Pelagibaculum spongiae: one gene and its partner. The protein of the gene in region 2 interacts with the protein of the main gene of each other region in a pairwise test. Links are inferred from orthologs where the notes say so. Each region holds a gene or a part of one and is shown on either strand. Other genes may lie near its edges.

Region 1 (4,097 bases), 260 kb from region 2 along the record:
GACAAATGCTGAGAAATTATCTGTGATCAGTTTGTGCTGCAACTGCTCGGTAAAACGCAACCGTGACTGCCATTGTTCCAACTTGGCAGAAGGCTTGAGAACTATTGCATGCTCAAGCGTTGCCAGAGTTTGTTGCTGTGAGATGGTTAATTTGCAATCAAGCATCGCTGAGTCAATTAATGAATCTATCGACTGGTAGCTGCAGTGCCAAAGGTCTACCTGCAAACCATCGACAAAACAGCCATCTTCGAAAATCTCACTCTCGGTGCTACTAGCTAAGCGTTGCTTTTTAGCTTGCCAGGCATCCAGAATTGATGCTCTTAGCGAAGCATTTGGAAGTTGCTGCCAAACAAGGCATAATTCCAGATCGGAATAATCATCAGCCCATCCTTTCGCAACCGATCCTCCAATAAACATTGCAGTAACAGGAAGAGATTTAGGTAATAGCGAACAGAGTTTTTTAGCAACAGAAATGCGCAGCTCAACAGCCAAATGATTATGTTCTAACATCACATCTCAACTGTAATTTACTTAACAATATATTCTTTAATTTTAAAGCCTGAATCATCAGATTTTATGGTCCATTCAAGCTTGGCTTTAGTTTTTATTTTTTTGTCGATAAAGCCTTTTTTAATTGCTTTAAATTTCAGGTCAGCCCGAGCATAAAAGCAGCCGATATCTAGCAATTCTATCTGCAGGTTTTTCAATATATGCTGGCTGTTTTCATATTCATGTCGCACTTCAAGATACCAATCTCGATATTCATCACGGCTCTTGATAATCACTTGCCCGGTTAGCAATTGAAAATCGTCCCAATCAATCAGTTGATCGAATTCTTTCAGAGGTGCTCGTTGATCAAACTTCTGATAATAATCAACGATAAACTGTTCCACTTGTTGTTTTTCTGAATTCATTCCACACCTGCTTTTTTATCTGCCTTATTGCTGCTTGCACCGACGCCGACCTAGCTATTAAGCCAAAGAACTAAATCCAATCATTAATAGCTGCGTAAGATTCGATAAAATGATGTTCCAAAACACCTACATTGTTGGGTGCACCTTAAGGCTTACTCAACCTACTTTAGTTCGGTATTAATTGAAACTTCAGTACTTCATTAATGAAAGCTCTTTGGTTTTCGTAGTCTGGGTAAGCCTGTGGGCGCACCCGGGTTTATATGCACCATATCTGCTCAATAGATTAATGCTACCAGCGACTAATTAGGTCACATCAGTGGCATTCCAGCGGTCAGAAACTTCGACTTTGGCGACCCTAAAGCATTTTTTTCGCCACCGTCACCACACTAGTGCATGTTTCTGATAAACGATCTAATTAATGCCCTGACATTGAACCACTACAAATTCAAAAGAGCCAAGTAACGGCTTGTCCGCCTAACCATGATTGAAATAGATAATACCCGCAAGATAACAGATGGTCACCTTATTGTTGCAGAAATAAAAAAACCGCTACTTTGATAAGCGATTAAGCTTCAAAAGTAGCGGTTTATTCTGTTTAATCAGCGCATTGAAAACGACATTTATAATGCCACTATCGCTATTAAAACAGTTTAATCTCTTGAGGCAGCTGACCACAAAGATTCAATGTCATAACGCTCGCGCGCCTCTGGCAGCATAATGTGAACCAGCACATCACCCAGATCGACCAACACCCACTCGCCGTCTTCTTCGCCTTCAACACGAGGCATCATATCGGCTTTTTTCATCTCGGCACTCAGGTTAATACCTAAAGAGCGCGTGTGGCGATTGGATGTACCGCTAGCGATTACCATGTAATCACAAACGTCGGTTTTTTCTCTAACATCCAAAATGGTGATGTTGTCGGCTTTTACGTCTTCCAACGCACTGATCGCCATATCTCTTAACTGTTCACTGTTCATTTAATCACTTCTTGAAATAGCAAAGCCGGGTAAGCCCGGCCGAATTATTTGGCAATTCTACCTTGATCAAGCATTTATTGGTAGGTTGGATAAGTACCACACCACCGGACAGCAACTTGCATCAATGTCGGGGATTATTAGCCAGAAAGCGCCTGAGCGCTTTTCTAACCTACTGGCGAATATGCCCATCGCCCAGCACGATATATTTCTGACTGGTCAAACCCTCTAGGCCAACTGGACCGCGGGCATGGATCTTATCGGTGGAGATACCAATCTCGGCACCCAAGCCATATTCAAAGCCATCGGCAAATCGAGTCGAGGCATTAATCATCACCGAGCTAGAGTCAACTTCGCGGACAAACTTCATCGCCCGGGTATGGTTCTCAGTAATAATGCTCTCGGTATGCGCCGAGCTAAAGCGGGTAATATGATCGATTGCTTCGTTCATATCTTCGACAATTTTCACTGACAACACCGGTGCTAAATATTCAGTCGCCCAATCTTGCTCGGTTGCCGGGGTTGCATCGGTCAGAATCTGTCGGGTTGCTTCACAGCCGCGCAGCTCGACTTTTTCCTTTTGATATTTCTCGGCTAATTGAGGCAATACAGTGGCTGCAATCCCTTGGTGAACTAATAAAGTTTCCATGGTGTTACAGGTGCCATAACGGTGGCATTTGGCATTGAATGCAACCTTAACGGCTTTTTCGATATCTGCCTGATCATCGATATAGACATGGCAAATGCCATCTAGGTGTTTGATCACCAGTACTTTGGCATCGCGACTAATTCGCTCGATTAAACCTTTGCCACCACGCGGAATAATCACATCGACATAATCTTGCATGGTGATCAGTTCGCCCACTGCCGCTCTATCGGTGGTTTCCACCACCTGCACTGCATGCTTGGGCAGACCGACTTGTTCCAGGCCTTGTTGAATACATTTGGCCAATGCTTTGTTGGAATGAATCGCTTCTGAACCGCCGCGCAAAATACAGGCATTACCCGATTTCAAACACAAGCTGGCCGCTTCAATAGTGACGTTTGGCCGGGATTCATAAATAATCCCCACCACGCCTAAAGGCACCCGCATTTTACCGACTTGAATACCGGATGGCCGATAGCTCATATCGGTGATTTCACCCACGGGATCTGCCAAACCCGCCACCTGATGCAGGCTTTCGATCATGGTATCAATGCCTGCAGGGGTTAATGCCAAGCGGTCAATCATCGCCGGCTCAAGGCCTTTATCACGACCATTTTGTAGATCTTGCTGATTGGCAGCAGCTAGCTCAGTTCGGCTGCTATCAATCGCACTCGCCATCGCTAATAACGCATTCACTTTATCACCCGGCGCAGCGCGGCTAATCGCTCTGGAGGCTTGCCGTGCCTGCTGACCTAGGGTTTGCATATATTCAGTGACATTCATTGTTATACAGCCTCATGCTCGGATGGTGTTTTGTTCGTTTTGATTTGCGTAGATACAAGATTTGATGAGCTTTAAGCGAAATCAGACACTCACAACCCTCGATTACCACAACCGTCAATTACCACAATGCCTGATTGCGCCTGTGGCTTATCAAACCTACAGAGAACGACTTATCAATCAAAGCAACAGAATTTGAGATTAAAACCAATACAGTTGACTGGCTTTACTATGCCCTTATAACGGCTCAACCGGCCTGCCAGCCATTGCCAAGCCAATGCTCAATAACTTTAACCAGACATCGCCCGGTGCCATACCTTTACAAATTCGATCGGCTTCGCCACAAGCCTCCAACCAACTTTGCCAGCTGGCGATATTGCCGTGACGACGCAAAATACTTTTCAACAGCGGCTTACGTTTATCCCATAAAAATGGCGGCAAGCCCGGCGTTTTAGCTTTGTCTAAAGCGGCGTCTGGGTTTTGACCGGCGGCTCTGGCATAAACCACTTGCGATAAGGTTCGCAGCTCACGCGCCAAGGCCCAAACCAGCAAAGTCGGCTCATCACCCTCTGCTTTCAGACCTTCTAAAACGCGGCATACCCGTTCGGCATCACCGGCCAAACAAGCATCCACCCATTGGAAAATGTCATAGCGAGCAGAATCTGCCACTGCCTGCGCTACTGCATCACCAGATAATGGGCCTGCCGGTAATAATAATGCCAACTTTTCAACTTCCTGACTGGCCGCTAACAAGTTGCCTTCGGTACGGGAAGATAAAAT
Region 2 (7,864 bases):
TAGTAACCACTAACATCGCGCTAGCAGCAGATAGCCCGCCTAAAAATAATAAAACAGCTAGCCAAGGTGCATTGGCGGCAATTGCCATGCCCAGATTTAGATAATCGGGCGGGACCTGGCTGTTTAAATTTAACGCAGCCCAAATAATAGGGGGCACTGAAAAGCACATAACCAACATCATGGTTGGGAACAACCAGCTGACAGTGAGGAAATTGCGTTCTTCTTTGCACTCGTTGAAGGTCATGTGAAAAATATGTGGCAACAGTACTGTCGAAAGGAATGACAGCATTAACAAGGTTGGCCAAGGGCTATTTTTAAGTGGCTGATACATCATATCGAGCATTTGCGGGTTCTGTTGCAGCCAGCTGCCCATCTCATTAAAGCCGCCAAACACGCCAAATATTGCAAAGACTCCGGCGCATATCAAAGCAATCAGTTTAACCAAAGATTCAAATGCAATTGCAGCGACTAAACCTTGGTGTTGCTGGCGAAAAGAGAAGTGACGGGCGCCAAAAAATACACAAAAAGCGAAAATCATTGTGCAGAAAACCACTGCCACTAGATCTGGTGTTTGTTCTCCGGTGAGTACCTGGATCGAGTTGATTAATGCTTGCACCTGAAGAGCAAGGTAGGGCATTAGCGCAGCGATCATGCCAAGGGTAACCACTAGGCCAACTAGTTGGCTGCGGTATCGAAACGCGAAGAGATCGGCCAATGAGCTTAATTGATAGGTGCGGGTCAGGCGGAGAATCGGTGTCATGAGTACCGGAGCTAAGATGAATGCGCCGGTGATGCCGAGATACAAACCTAGATAGTTATAACCATTAGTCAGCGTATATCCGAATACGCCATAGAAACTCCAGGCACTAAAATATACGCCCAATGCCAGAGTGAAAGTAATTGGGTGGGAGGTGATCCGCGAGGGAATAATGCCCTTATCTGTTGCCCAAGCAATCGCAAACAATAGTGCTAAATAGCAGCCGCCGGCAAAAAATAAATGAGAGAGAGAAAAAGTCATACTACGGCCTACGCTGCCTGCCAATATAATGCAATGCAGCGGTCAGTATGATGAACACTGACCAGACCAAGAATGGGCGGTACCACTGACTGCCTTCTCCAGTCCACCAACTTGCGAGCGGTGGTGAGAAAACATATGCGGCGATAATGAATAACAGATAAATGCGTTCTGAATTCATAGCCTACTGCAGCAAATTATTATTTGTACCCAGACTACACGTAAAAACGCTGTGATAAAACCCGCTAATTAATAATTGTAGATTCAGGTTGAATATTTTGAATGTTCCAATGGCTTGTCGCCCATTGGAGAATATTGGTTACAGAGCCTTCGCGGCAAATTTCTTTATCTGGATTCTGACCTAAAAACTGCAAGGCTTTAATCAATAATTGGCATCGCTGTTGGCTATTAATTGCTGGTGCTAAGTTTTGTTTACTCAGTTTCTTGCCGTCATTACCCAGTACTAGCGGTAAATGAGCCCATTTTGGTGCGGCTACTTCAAGCTGCTGGTAGAGGTGTATTTGCCATGGTGTTGAATCGAGTAGATCTAATCCGCGAACCACTTCAGTAATCCCCTCGGCAATATCATCACTGACTACTGCTAACTGATAGGACCAGAGCAGATCTTTGCGGCGAATAATAAAGTCGCCTAGCTGGGCGCCATCCCAGACTTGGTGGCCCTGAACTGCATCGTTGAATTCAATTTTCTGTTGGGAAACGCACATTCTCAGTGAACAGGCAGTGGACTGTTTTGAATCTAATGCCAAGGTTTGTTGTTGTGGGTTGCGGCAAATTCGCTCGCGACAATAACCGGGGTAGGGATGTTGTCCAGACAGCTGTTTGCGAGTGCATTGGCATAAATAGAGTAAGTCTTTGGCCGCTAGCTGCTGCAATCGGTTTAAGTAGCGCTGCTGATTTTGGCTTTGATAGCTGACCGAGCCATCCCAGTGCAAACCAAAATCTTCCAGTGTTTGTAAAATTACACCTGCCGCACCGACCGCTTCACGCGGTGGGTCGATATCTTCAATCCGCACTAACCATTGGCCTTGCTGACTTTTAGCTTGTAGCCAACTGCCTAGTGCGGCGACTAGTGAGCCAAAATGTAATGGCCCGCTGGGTGTCGGCGCAAAGCGGCCAATATAAGGTGATGTTTTTTGCTCGGTCATATCGGTCATAAATGATCTGTGATTAATTGTGCCAGCGAACAAATTGATCGGTTGCCACTCGAGTGGTGCGGAATCGGTTAACGATAGCGTCTTTATTTGGCCAGCCAATTGCTAGCCCGCAAATGATTTTTTGTTGTTGGTCGAGGTCGAGCTGATCGCGAATAATCTGTGGGTAATCTGCGATAGATGCTTGAGGGCAAGTAGCAAGGCCAGCGGCAGTTGCTGCCAGCATTAGCGATTGCATAAACAATCCAATGTCGATCATTGCGCCTTCAGCCATGCTTTTATCTAGTGAAATAATAATGGCACTGGGTGCAGCAAAGAACTGAAAGTTACGGCGCCATTGGTAAATGCGTTTACCTTTATCTGATGCTTCTACACCGAGTGCTTGATAAAGCGCTTTGCCGCAGTCGCGACGGCGCTGGTCCCAGGGCATTAACCATTCATTTGGATAATAGGGGTAGTCTGGCTGCTGTGGATGTTTTTTATCAAAAGCTGCGCAAAGTGCCGATGTTAACCGCTGCAAACTTTCACCGCTGACCATCGATACTTGCCAAGGCTGAATATTCCCACCAGATGGACTGGCAGAAGCCACGGTTAAGATTTGTTGTAGCAGTTTTGGTTCGATGGGTTGTTCTAAATATTCACGACAGGAGTAACGAGATTGAATCAGTTGAGATAAGTTTTTCATCGGGATTGTTTTACCGAGGTATTGGTTTTGGCAGGAATTTTTTCGAATGCCACAAAAGACAAAGGGCACCCGAAGATGCCCCAATATGCCTTAATAACGAGATCTATTACAGCCCGAGCTGCTTTTCTTTGATCTCATCCAGAGTCTTGCAGTCGATACACTTTTCAGCGGTTGGTCGCGCTTCGAGTCGTCGAATGCCAATCTCTACACCGCATGTCTCACAGAATCCATAATCATCCTGTTCGATCAATTCCAGTGTTTTGTTAATCTTGCGAATTAACTTGCGTTCACGATCGCGAGTTCGCAATTCAATACTGAATTCTTCTTCCTGAGAAGCTCGATCTGCTGGATCTGGGAAGTTGGCTGCTTCGTCCTTCATATGATGGACGGTTCGGTCAACTTCTTCCATCAGCTCTTGCTTCCACAAGTTGAGGATCAGTTTAAAGTGCTCACGCTGTTGTTCACACATGTACTCTTCGCCAGCGCCCGTTTGATAAGGTGCTACATCGGCGACGGTTTTCGGCGCTACGGTGGTATCGGTAGGCATTTAGAAGTCTCCTGCCAGGCTACCAACAATAAAGTTGGCTACTTTTATCCTAAAAGTGGGCCTGCGGCAACAACAAGTATTCAACTGGCATGAATCTCGTTGTAATCCCCCATTGCCAGCAACTCGCTGGCAGCGTATATCATAGTCTATTTTTTGAGCAACATGATCGAAGCAAATAGACCGGCCACTGCGAATATACTCGCTTTGGCAGCATTAGCCCCTGCACTGCTTCCTTCGGCAAACAGCGTCACAGCTAGATCCTGAGTGAAAGGGATCGGTAAGCTGAACGCTACTGTCGAGGCAAGCAACAGCAGAAACAGAGTAGCAATCATCAGTAATACACTGAGTATCCCCTCGAAAGGGTGGCTAGTACTTTGCATTGTGATCTCCAGCCATGTGTGTTAAATCGGCGGCCTATTATCATGACTTTGGTCAACCGGTGCAATCTCTAATGCAGTTTGATTCCTCTTCAGTAGAAAATTCCCTGTCAAAAATGCGGTTACCTGATTTATTAGCGGCAACTTTGGTGAAGCGCTATAAGCGTTTTCTGGCAGATATGATTTTGCCAAACGGTGAACAGATAACGGTTCATTGCCCAAACACAGGTACCATGAAGCATTGCGGCAAACAAGGTGACAAATGTTGGTTGTCGGTCAGTGACAATCCAAAACGTAAATATGCCCACACTTGGGAGCTGGTTGAAACCGATAATGGGGGCGGAATTGAGACTATTTGTATCAATACTGCAAGAGCTAACCAAGTGGTCGCTGCGGCGCTTGAGAAAAAACTGATTAACGGGCTTGATCAATATCAGCAAACTCGCAAAGAGGTTAAAGATGGTGATAAAAGCCGTATTGATTTTTTACTCAGCGAATCAAGTAGCGGTCAGCCAAATTGCTGGCTGGAAGTAAAAAGTGCCACCCTGCAAGAATCTGATGGCAAAGGTTACTTCCCAGATGCAGTGACAGATCGAGGCTTGAAGCATTTAAAAAGCCTCACAGATAAAGTTGCCCAAGGTGATCGAGCGGGCTTGTTATTCTGTGTCATGCATTCGGGGATTGATCAGGTCAGTCCAGCCCAGCATATCGACCCTAAATATTACCAGGGTTTCCAGCAGGCATTAGCTGCCGGCGTAGAATGTTGGGCACTTTCGGTGATTCCCCAGGTCGATGGTTTATATATTAAAGGGCTGCTGCCGGTGGTGGCCGAGGGGCAATTGGTCGCTACGAAATAGAAATAGTATCTGCCGCTGTTGTTAAGCTGATTGTGTAAATTGGTTAAGCTGGTTAAGTAGTGAGTTTGGTTTAACGGCAATTTGCTATCGTCACTTTGATAATGAGTAACACTGCTCAAACAAGGAAAGGGATAAATGAATAAATTAGCGGTAATCTTTTTAGGCTTGGCCATTGTTTTTGCGGTGCTGATGTTTTTGTTGCCGACCCAACCTTGGTTGTGGGGTGCAGTTTTATTGGCAGCTTTGTTGGTGAGTTGGAAGATGAAAAAGCTGCCAAGGAAGGAAAAAGAATTTGACTAGTTAAAAAGCCATTGATTTTAAACTATCAGTTGTATGGCTGATGAGCTCACATACTTTGGGCGAAAACCTACTAATCTCATGCTATGATCAGCGGGCAAGGTCGTGCGCTTTAATTAAAGCCCGTACTTGTTTTACTAACACTAATGCCAAGTTATGGTTGATTCATTTAAAAACTTTTTAATGTCTGAAGAAGACCGTAAAATATTGAAAGCTCTTAAAGATACTGGTGTGGCTTCTCGCAAGGTCGTTGGGCGAGGCACAATGACGGTTGATGCTAAAGATGTCACTAGTACTGAGGCTTTCAAAGCACACTCTAAGAGAGCATCTGAGATTGTTCGCGCTAGAAAAGCCAGTTAAATGTTGGCTTCCTTCTGCATCAAAATAGCCTCAAAGCCTTAAATTCTTATCTGGAATAATTGAATAGCTACCTGCTTGCACTTTGCAGCGAAACAATCTCAAGCTTTCAATATTTTGTGATGCCAAGCTGGTAATAATATGCCGAATCACATCTGATGGCATTTTGTAACCAAAAAACAAACAATCAATTTGAGTGAGCGGCAATTGGGTGGTGGTCAGCGTTTGCTGCTCAACTTTCTGACTTAGCGCACTTTGCGGTGCCAGCTGCAATCGCCATTCCTTGTCGGATGAAAACTCAGGCGGTTGGAAAAATAACTGCTGTGGCCACTTTGGCCGTTGCCGGTCATAGCACACTTGTTTTAGCGCCATTGCTCCCGGCCATTGTTCCACCGGCTCAAAACCGACCACCATGCCTTGGTGATTTTGTGCCAAACGCTGCCATAGTTGCAAATTGTTAGGTTGTTCAAACAAGCGAATAATCGGTCTTTGAACCTGATCATCACCCTGTGAAAGTTGCTGCTCTATTTGCGCTCTTTTGCTTTCAGCCTGTTGGCAAAAAAAATTAAAATCCATTAGCTCACGCATATTGGCAGGTAACTGCTGATATTGCTGTTCCAATAATGACTCAAAACTGGCGGCAGTATCGCTTGGGAGCTCCAGCCATGGGTCATCCAATTGTTGCGGTTTAAAACAGCGCAAAGCGCCCTGCAGAAGCAGGGCAATACCTGTCTGGTCTAGATAGCTATACAGCATCTGGAGTTAATATCCTGAAGTCATTCGATGATCAATAAATGGCTAAAAATATCAGGCTGCTAGCTTTTGCGAGCAGCCAAAAGTGCCTGAACCGGGTGTAATGGTTTAAAGCCGTCTTGGTATTTCACCTGGCTTCTACAAGAATAACCGGTGGCTAAAACCTGTTCGGGGCGATAAAGGCGAATTTTCTTGCCCCAGCTCTGATGATACAGATTTGTTGAATCTTGTTCGTGAGCTGCTTCATGGCCATAGACACCTGCCATGCCACAACAACCACTTGACTCAGTAACCAGCGTTAATCCTGCTGCTTCAAAAACGCTTTGCCACATTTTGGCTGATGTCTGAATGCTAGTTTTTTCGGTGCAGTGGCCCATCAAGACATATTTTTTATCGCCCTGAAATTGATCTTTAAATTGGCCAATCTGACTGGCCAGATATTCTTGAAGCAGTAACACTTGGTAGTTCTGCTGTTCACCGGTGACTTCTTTATATTCTTGGCGGAAAACTAAGGTGGCAGCCGGATCAACGCCCACCATAGGTAAATTATGGCGAGCCAGTTTCTCCAGTTCTTTAACGGTAGTTTTGGCTTGTTTTTTAAATGCCTTTAAAAAACCACGCACATGTAGTGCTTTACCGTTGCTTAGTAGTGAAGGCACCAGAACGCGATAGCCAAGTGCAGAGAGTAAATCGTAACTAGCCAATACAACTTCAGCGTCATACCAGCTGGTGTAAGGATCTTGAATTAATAAAATGCAGTTGGCTTTTTCTTCATCGTTCATTCGACTGAGTCGTTGGTGGCTGAAGACTTCGGCGCGGCGCTCAATTAGCCCTTGCATCACGGTTTGTTCACTGACTAATGGCAGGCGAATTAAACCGAGCTTGCGCATGGCTTGCTCAACCAGTTTTGCTTGGCTAATTTTGTTAGCAAATTTAGGAGCCATGCCCATGATTTTGGCCAATGGCTCTAGCCCGGCAATTAAATAATCACGGGCAGGTCGTAAATAACGGCTGTAATACATCTGGAAAAAGCGACTGCGAAATTCAGGTACATCAACTTTTACAGGGCATTGGCTAGCACATGCTTTACAAGCTAGGCAATGTTGCATTGACTGATTTATTTCATGGGCATAGTCGTTTTGTTTTTTAATCAGGCTGTTATTAATTCTTTTTGGATAATGGCGAATAAAATCAAACCAATTTTGCTGCTCGATTCTTTTTTCGAGAATTAAAGTATCGGTGCCTTCGTTGGCCATTTGGCGTAGCCATTCACGCATTAATCCGGCGCGGCCTTTTGGCGAGTGACGACGATCTCGCGTCAATTTCCATGATGGGCACATCGGATCGTGCTCATCATAGTTAAAGCAAGCACTGTTGCCGTTGCAATGAATGGTTTTATCAAATGATTGGCGGGTTTTCAGTGGGATTTGTCGATCTTGTTGGCCGCGAGTTGGCCCATCAACCGTCACGAGTTCAACCACATTCGCAGGTGCTTTTTCGGGACGATGATCACATCGTCCTGCAGTGCAAATTTTGCCAGGATTTAATTGGTTGTCCGGATCAAATGCGGCTTTTATTTTGCGCAGGTCGTTAAATAATTCTTCGCCAAAAAACTCAGGTGAATATTCAGCGCGGAAACCTTTTCCGTGCTCACCCCACATTACACCGCCATATTTTTGTACCAGCTTGCAGACTTCATCGCTGATGGTTTTATATAGGGTTTCATCTGACTCGTTGCGCAAATCAAAGGCAGGGCGAACGTGTAGGCAACCGACATCAACATGACCAAACATGCCGTATTCTA

Evidence for each region. Proteins that work in one complex are often made in the same cells at the same time.
Region 1: the proteins of sfsA (region 2) and DC094_RS03545 interact in binary tests that used the Escherichia coli proteins (3 or more experiments, as listed by UniProt). The link is inferred for Pelagibaculum spongiae from one-to-one orthologs.

Annotation. Positions count from the first base shown.
Region 1 is NZ_QDDL01000001.1:822,203-826,299, forward strand. Bases 1,193-4,097 are described here. They hold DC094_RS03545 (glutamate-5-semialdehyde dehydrogenase), read right to left. Parts: upstream 3,321-4,097; coding sequence 2,064-3,320; downstream 1,193-2,063. Other genes in these bases: rsfS (ribosome silencing factor), read right to left, coding at 1,565-1,894; holA (DNA polymerase III subunit delta), read right to left, coding at 3,555-4,097. Outside these bases: DC094_RS03530 (hypothetical protein), read right to left, coding at 1-510; DC094_RS03535 (hypothetical protein), read right to left, coding at 528-914. UniProt on the Escherichia coli protein: Catalyzes the NADPH-dependent reduction of L-glutamate 5-phosphate into L-glutamate 5-semialdehyde and phosphate. The product spontaneously undergoes cyclization to form 1-pyrroline-5-carboxylate.
Region 2 is NZ_QDDL01000001.1:1,080,544-1,088,407, reverse strand. The notes cover bases 2,873-5,761. They hold sfsA (DNA/RNA nuclease SfsA), read left to right. Parts: upstream 2,873-3,870; coding sequence 3,871-4,653; downstream 4,654-5,761. Other genes in these bases: DC094_RS04615 (hypothetical protein), read right to left, coding at 5,341-5,761; DC094_RS22020 (hypothetical protein), read left to right, coding at 5,134-5,310; DC094_RS22025 (hypothetical protein), read left to right, coding at 4,789-4,953; DC094_RS04630 (hypothetical protein), read right to left, coding at 3,566-3,799; dksA (RNA polymerase-binding protein DksA), read right to left, coding at 2,979-3,419. In the rest of the region: DC094_RS04650 (sensor histidine kinase), read right to left, coding at 1-1,018; tRNA glutamyl-Q(34) synthetase GluQRS, read right to left, coding at 1,261-2,190; DC094_RS04640 (nitroreductase), read right to left, coding at 2,204-2,872; more of DC094_RS04615, read right to left, coding at 5,762-6,063; D-2-hydroxyglutarate dehydrogenase YdiJ, read right to left, coding at 6,123-7,864. UniProt on the Escherichia coli protein: Binds to DNA non-specifically. Could be a regulatory factor involved in maltose metabolism.